2 regions of the Phyllobacterium sp. CL33Tsu genome follow, and region 1 is predicted to be linked to the other one. Evidence: predicted binding sites of a transcription regulator. Region 1 holds the regulator's gene; the other holds the start of a gene.

Evidence for each region. Region 1 encodes LexA, which represses DNA repair genes until DNA is damaged. Its sites were predicted from a motif close to TGTTCNNNNTGTGTTCNG; they were not measured.
Region 2: a site for LexA is predicted at 1,976-1,993, ahead of dnaE (DNA polymerase III subunit alpha). Genes of this name have one in related genera too.

What each region holds. Positions count from the first base shown of each region.
Region 1 is NZ_FORJ01000003.1:241,685-245,272, reverse strand. It holds gene BM074_RS13860 (DUF7507 domain-containing protein) at 1-796, shown strand, start outside; gene BM074_RS13855 (hypothetical protein) at 864-1,286, shown strand; gene lexA (transcriptional repressor LexA) at 1,452-2,171, shown strand; gene BM074_RS13845 (ComEC/Rec2 family competence protein) at 2,165-3,588, opposite strand, start outside.
Region 2 is NZ_FORJ01000003.1:94,279-97,866, reverse strand. It holds gene dnaE (DNA polymerase III subunit alpha) at 1-1,702, opposite strand, end outside; gene BM074_RS13150 (ABC transporter ATP-binding protein) at 2,158-2,841, opposite strand; gene BM074_RS13145 (lipoprotein-releasing ABC transporter permease subunit) at 2,842-3,588, opposite strand, start outside.

The DNA.
Region 1 (3,588 bases):
CAAATCGTCTGCGGAGTATCTTCCAGAATACTCTTGCACAAACGCAACTGGCGGCTCCACCGAAGGTCTTCCTTCTGGGAAAAGAACTAGTTTCGATCTCACTCCTGTAGCGGGCGACGACATTACCTGCATCTTCAAGAATACGCCGTATCGTTACGCCATGACGGTGGCGAAGACCATCACAAGTGGCGATCTCTACTCGAATGTTGGAGATAAGATTAACTACAGTTACACGATTACCAATTCCGGCAACGTTGCGATTACAGATACGATAAATATTAATGACGACAAAATCAGTAGCGTCACCTGTCCTTCCCTTCCGGTCGGCGGACTTTTACCAAACGCGTCGATCGCATGCTCGGCGTCCTACACGGTCGTTCAGGCCGATCTCGACGCCAACAAGGTAACCAATACCGCAGCCGCCGCTACCAGCAAGTTCTCATCTCCAAAAGTGTCGGCCACGGCTTATCGTCTTCCTGTCATGGGCTTGGACATAAAGATCACACCCAATCCCTATTCGGCCGTCGGCGAGAAGATCGTCTATAAATACACCGTCACCAATACCGGCAATGGGACGATCACCAAACCCATTGTGGTCACGGACGACAGATATACGGTAAAATGCGATCCGCTGCCGCCCGGCGGGTTGCCGGCAAAGGCCACGCTGACCTGTACCGCCGAATATACGATCAAACAGGACGACCTCGACACCGGCAAGATCGTCAATACGGCGACGGCCAGCAGCGAAGGCGTTCCTCCCTCTATTCCGGTATGCTTACCGTCCGATCACAAATGACCGGCTGAACGCCCTCTTCAAATATACGTGGCTTTATGATCTTCCGGGCGAGGATCAGGTCAGCGCGGTGACCGGCGACGAATACGGGCCAGCACAGCGCAGCAACATTCTTTCCGCCGATTTCACCTACGATCTCGTTCCCTGGCTGTCCGTCGGCGCGAAATACGGCTTCCGCTACGGTCAAGTGCGCGAGCGGCTTCAGGACGATCTCGACGCATTCTCCGATTGGCAGACTTCCTCAGCGCATCTCGGCATTGTTCGAACCGATTTTCACATCGTCAAGAAATGGGACGCCTTGCTGGAAGGGCGGGTTATGCACATGGCCGAGGCGGATACGACAGATCTTGGCGTGCTCACCGCCGTTTATCGCCACGTCGGTGACAACTTCAAGGTCGGCGTCGGCTATAATTTCGGGAATTTCTCCGACGATCTGCGCGACCTGACGCTCAACGACCGCGGTGTGTTCTTCAACGTCGTCGGCAAGTACTGACGCATCGGCGTTGTTCATCGCGCATGTGCCGGCAACGGGCCAGATGCGCTATTTGGATATCGGCGCACTCCTTCTACACGACATATTAATACTTGTGGAACACAACTGGAACAGATAGTGTTTGTTCTGGTTTTGTTTTTCCGATTCCGTTTCGAAGGATCGCCGATGCTCACGCGTAAACAACACGAACTTCTGCTCTTTATCCATGAGCGTCTTAAGGAAACCGGCATCCCTCCATCCTTCGACGAGATGAAGGATGCATTGGACCTTGCGTCCAAATCAGGGATACATCGGCTGATAACAGCGCTCGAGGAACGAGGTTTCATTCGACGGCTTGCTAACCGTGCGCGGGCGCTGGAAGTCCTGCGCCTGCCGGATTCAATTGCGCCTGGTCTCAATGCGCAAAAGAAATTTTCGCCAAGCGTGATCGAGGGCAGCCTCGGCCGCAATGTCGCCCCCCCCCGCCCGCAGCCACGCGCTTCGGATGACGACGGTGCGCCGACGATCGTCAACATACCCGTCATGGGCCGGATCGCGGCCGGTGTACCAATCTCCGCCATCCAGAATCAGACGCATATGATTGGCCTGCCGCCGGACATGATCGGCAGCGGGGAGCATTATGCGCTGGAGGTCAAGGGCGATTCCATGATCGAGGCGGGCATCTTCGACGGCGACACGGTCGTCATTCGGCGCGGCGACACCGCCAATCCCGGTGAAATCGTGGTTGCGCTTGTCGATGACGAAGAGGCAACCTTGAAGCGCTTTCGGCGCAAAGGGGCATCGATTGCTCTCGAGGCCGCCAATCCGGCCTATGAGACGCGCATATTCGGGCCGGATCGGGTGCGCGTGCAGGGCAAGCTGGTCGGTTTGATCCGCCGTTACTGACGTATCGGGTTTTCCTGATCGTCTGCCGGTGGCTTGGTCTTTGCGGCACGCCGCTGCGGTTTTTGCTCCGCAAGATTACGGGCGGTGCGGGAGAAGACCCGATAGGCGTTCCAGGGGCGCTGCGGGGAGCCTACTGCGTAGATAATGTTTGCAGACTGGAGGCGTGCCTGCAGTTGTTCTACAGCAAATGCAGCCGCATCAAGGCCGGACGGTGGATCGACCTTGTTGTCGCCGAACTTGATTTCTGCGGAACCGCGTAGCGCCAGGTCCTGCGCCGTAATTACAAGAACGTCCCCCGGCTCGCAGGTTGCTGTGGGACCGGTAAAGGCAAGGACGACGATATCGCCCTCGGCACAAGCCGTTGATTTTTTGGTCGGATCGTCCGTATAGGCGACGATCAGGCCGCCGGCTTCCCTCGCCAGGCACACGCCGTCGGCGCACTCAAATTGTCCATCGGCCGGCGATGCGCCATTCTTTGCCGGCGTGAGCACTCGAATTGCGCCGTACCCCTGCTGCCAGTTATCGAGGGTGAACCGGCTTGCCGTGGCACGGTTCACCGTCAGCGTGTCATCGGGGGCGCTCAAGGCGACGAGCCTGCCCTCTTCAGCAATCACTATATCCGGCGGACGTGCAGAGCGGAGCGGCACTATGGCCAATGCCATTACTGCAAATCCAACGAGCCGCAGCCGCGTTGTCAGCAACATGAGCAGGACCAGTCCCGCGGTCATCAAAAGCAGGCTCGTTTGCGGCATTGATCCGAAATTGCCGCTTGGCGAATGCGCGCTGACCATCTTCGCGATCGCAATGACCCATTCGATGCCGCGTTCCATGACAGCAAACGGCAGCCAATCGAGATCAAATGGCATCGCAAGAACAGCAAGCACCGCAAACGGCATCACAAAGATCGAGACAACGGGCAGCGCCAGCGCGTTGCCCACAAGCCCAAGCGGCGCTGTGTTGTTGAAATGGTAGGCGGCGAAGATCGAGCTCGCCGTCCCGGCAACCAACGAAGTCATGGCGATAGCGCCGACATGGCTTGCCGCCATCATCGGCAAACGCAGAAGCAATCCCTCGCCTTTCGTTCGGTTTGACCTGTTCTTTCGGCGCGATCTCCAGCCGTAATATGCAATGAGCGCGCCTGTCGCCGAATATGACATCTGGAAACTCGGTCCGAGAATTTCATGCGGAAGCAGCGCTATCGCGATCAAAGCGCCGATGGCGAGATTGCGCATGGAGATTGCCGCGCGATCGGCCATCATGGCAATGAGCATCACCGCCAGCATCACGAAACTGCGCTGTGCCGCTACGTCGGCGCCGGAGAGCAGGAGATAGAAACCGGAACCGGCAAGGGCGACGAATGCCGCCAGTTTTTTCATTGGATAGCGGGCTGCAAAGCCGGGAAAGAGGGCCATGCTGG
Region 2 (3,588 bases), 150 kb from region 1:
ACTGGGTGACCGGCATGTCCGAACGCGGATCGCGGTACATCGGCACGAGTTCCGACAGCGGCCGGTCGCCGATGACGATACCGGCTGCGTGAGTAGAGGCGTGGCGATAAAGTCCTTCGAGCTTTAGCGAAATATCGAGCAGACGCTCGACCACCGGCTCCTTGTCGCGCTCCTCGCGAAGACGCGGCTCATCCTCGATGGCTTTCGACAGCGTAACCGGGTTGGCGGGGTTGGCCGGAACCATCTTGGTCAGGCGGTCGACCTGGCCATAGGGCATTTCGAGAACGCGCCCGACATCGCGCAGCACGGCGCGGGCCTGCAGTGTTCCGAACGTGATGATCTGCGCCACCTGATCGCGGCCATACTTGCCCTGGACATAGCGGATGACTTCATCGCGCCTCTCCTGGCAGAAATCGATGTCAAAGTCCGGCATCGACACGCGATCGGGATTGAGAAAGCGCTCGAACAGAAGCGAAAAGCGCAACGGATCGACGTCGGTGATCGTCAGCGCATAGGCGACGAGCGAACCCGCACCCGAGCCGCGACCCGGCCCGACCGGAATGTCATGGGCTTTTGCCCATTTGATGAAGTCAGAAACGATGAGAAAGTAGCCCGGATATTTCATCCGGGTGATGATCGAGATCTCGTACTCGAGCCGTTCTGCATATTGCTCGGGCGTATGGCCCTCAGCCAGGCCCTGTTGTTGGATACGCTGGGCAAGCCCTTCCCGCGCCTGCCGGGCGAGCTCATCGGCCTCCGCCTGGAGGGCCGCATCGGGATCATCGCTTTCGCCGGTAAAGCGCGGCAGGATAGGAGCGCGATTCTTGGGATAATAGGAACAACGCAGCGCTATCTCGACACTGTTTTCGATTGCCTCCGGCAGATCGGCGAAGAGCGCCACCATCTCCGCTTCGCTTTTCAGATAGTGGTCCGACGTGAGGCGCCGCCGGTCGTCGATGGAGAGGAGCGAACCCGAGGCAATGGCAAGCAGCGCATCGTGCGCCTCGTAATCTTCGCTCTTTGAAAAGAAGACATCGTTCGTCGCTACAAGCGGCAACTCCAGCTCATAGGCCAGTTCGACCTGCGCTGCCTCCAGAGCACGATCGTACCCCGCATGTCGCTGTAATTCGACATATAGCCTGTCCCCGAACTGCGACCGCAACAGGCTCAGGCGCTGGCGGGCCCGGTCACTGCGGTCGTCCTTGATCGCTTTGGCGATCGGCCCCTCCGGTCCGCCCGTCAAGGCAATGATGCCGTCGGTTCTGCCGGGAAGCCAGTCCGCCGCGATGTGAATTGGATCGCCAGCAGGTGATTCAAGGTAGGCACGGCTGACGAGGCGAACGAGATTGGCATAGCCAGCCTCGGTGGCGGCTATCAATACGAGCGGGGCAAGGCCAAGCGCTTCACGCCGATTGGCGCTGCGGCTTTCTTCGGCCTGGTCGTGGAAAGCAATGTCGAGCTGGCAACCGATGATAGGCTGCAATCCTGCTTTCGAACCCTTCTGCGCAAACTCGAGTGCGCCGAAGAGGTTGTTCGTATCGGTGATTGCCAGCGCCGGAAACTTGCTGGCAACCGCAAGGTCGATGACCTTGGGAACCTGCAATGCGCCTTCGAGCAGCGAATAGGCGGAGTGAACCCTGAGGTGGACGAATCGCAGCGCCTGCGCGTTTGCCTTGCCACCATTGCCCTGCCCGTCTGCCAATTGTCGTCTCCGGATATTGAACGGAGAACTGATTCACCGCTGAGGCATAGTCGAACAAGCGCCACACGGTGTCCACCCGTATTGGGGTTCTTGCCCGACCGCAACAGTGGATAGAGCAAGATCGCGCGGGCTGACGCTCTGCCGCGCGATCTCAGATTTTCAGATAACGCTGACCCACATGGCGAAAGTAGCAATGAACAGGCTGACAGTAACGAATGACATGACGTCCTGGAAAAGTTCGCTCATCGGTAAAACCCTTCTTCGTTGTCTCTATGTATATGTTTTGTTCTATTTTTGTTCCAAAGTCAAGCAAACCAAAGCGCGGTTTGGCGCTATGGTTTGCAAAATCTTAAGAGAAGGTGAACGATGTCCGCAGCGAAGCGTATTTGAACAGAATTATCTGACCGCACGCTTCATTTCGGACGTGACGGTCAGGCTCCAAAATCCCCGGGGGATCAAAGATCGGTGATCTTGCCGTCCTTCAGGGTCACGCGCCGGTCCATGCGGCGGGCGAGATCGAAATTGTGTGTCGCGATCATCGCCGAAAGCCCGGATTGGCGAACGAGCGCCTCCAGAGCTTCAAACACATAGGACGAGGTAACAGGATCGAGATTGCCGGTAGGCTCGTCAGCCAGGAGCACCAGCGGCGCGTTAGCGACCGCACGTGCGATCGCCACACGCTGCTGCTCGCCGCCCGAAAGTTCGCTCGGCCGGTGCGAAGCCCTCGCCCCGACCTTCATGTAATCGAGGAGCTGCTGCGCCCGCTCAGCCGCTATCCCTGGCTTCATACCGCGAATCATCTGCGGCATCATCACGTTTTCAAGTGCGGAAAACTCCGGCAGGAGATGATGAAACTGGTAGACGAAGCCAATGTCGTTGCGGCGGATTGCGGTACGTTCTTCATCAGAAAGCGTGCCGCACGACCTTCCGGAAAGAATCACATCGCCGCTGTCGGGCCGCTCCAGAAGTCCGGCCGTATGAAGCAGGGTCGACTTGCCGGCGCCCGACGGTGCGACAAGGGCCACCATCTCGCCCTTGCCCAGCGCGAAATTTGCGTCGTTGAGGATCACCAATTCGCGGTCGATCTCATTGTACCGACGGCCGACGCCCGTCAGTTGAAGAATGGGACCGGCTGCCATCTATTCGTACCTCAGGGCTTCAACTGGATCGAGCTTGGCTGCGCGCCAGGCGGGAAAAAGGGTTGCAAGGAATGATAGAACCAGCGCCATGAGGATGACAGAAAACGTCTCGTTGAAGTCCATCTTGGCCGGAAGCGTGCTGAGAAAATAGAGTTCCGGATTAAACAGGGTGGTTCCGGACAGCCAGGAAAAGAATTCCCTAATTCGCTCGACGTTCAGGCAAACGACTACGCCAAGCACGACGCCTGCGAGCGTGCCGGTCACACCGATGGCCGCGCCGGTCATCAGGAAGATACGCAGGATCGAATTGCGCGTCGCTCCCATCGTTCTGAGAATGGCGATATCGTGTCCCTTGTCCTTCACCAGCATGATCAAGCCGGAGATGATATTGAGTGCCGCAACGAGCACGATCAGCGTCAGGATCATGAACATTACGTTGCGCTCGACTTGAAGCGCGGAGAAGAAGGTCTGGTTGCGTTGACGCCAGTCGGTGAGCATCAGCGCCCGCTGCGCAGCATCCTCGACCGGCTTCTTCAGCGCATCGATATTGTCGGGATTGTCAGCGAAGATTTCGAGCGACTGAACCTTGCCTTCCTGGTTGAAATAGAGCTGCGCTTCCTCGAGCGGCATGATGACGATCGAAGCATCATATTCCGACATGCCGATCTCGAAGATGGCGGTGACCGGATAGGATTTGACGCGCGGCGCCATGCCGAGCGGGGTCACGTCGCCATCGGGAGAAATCAA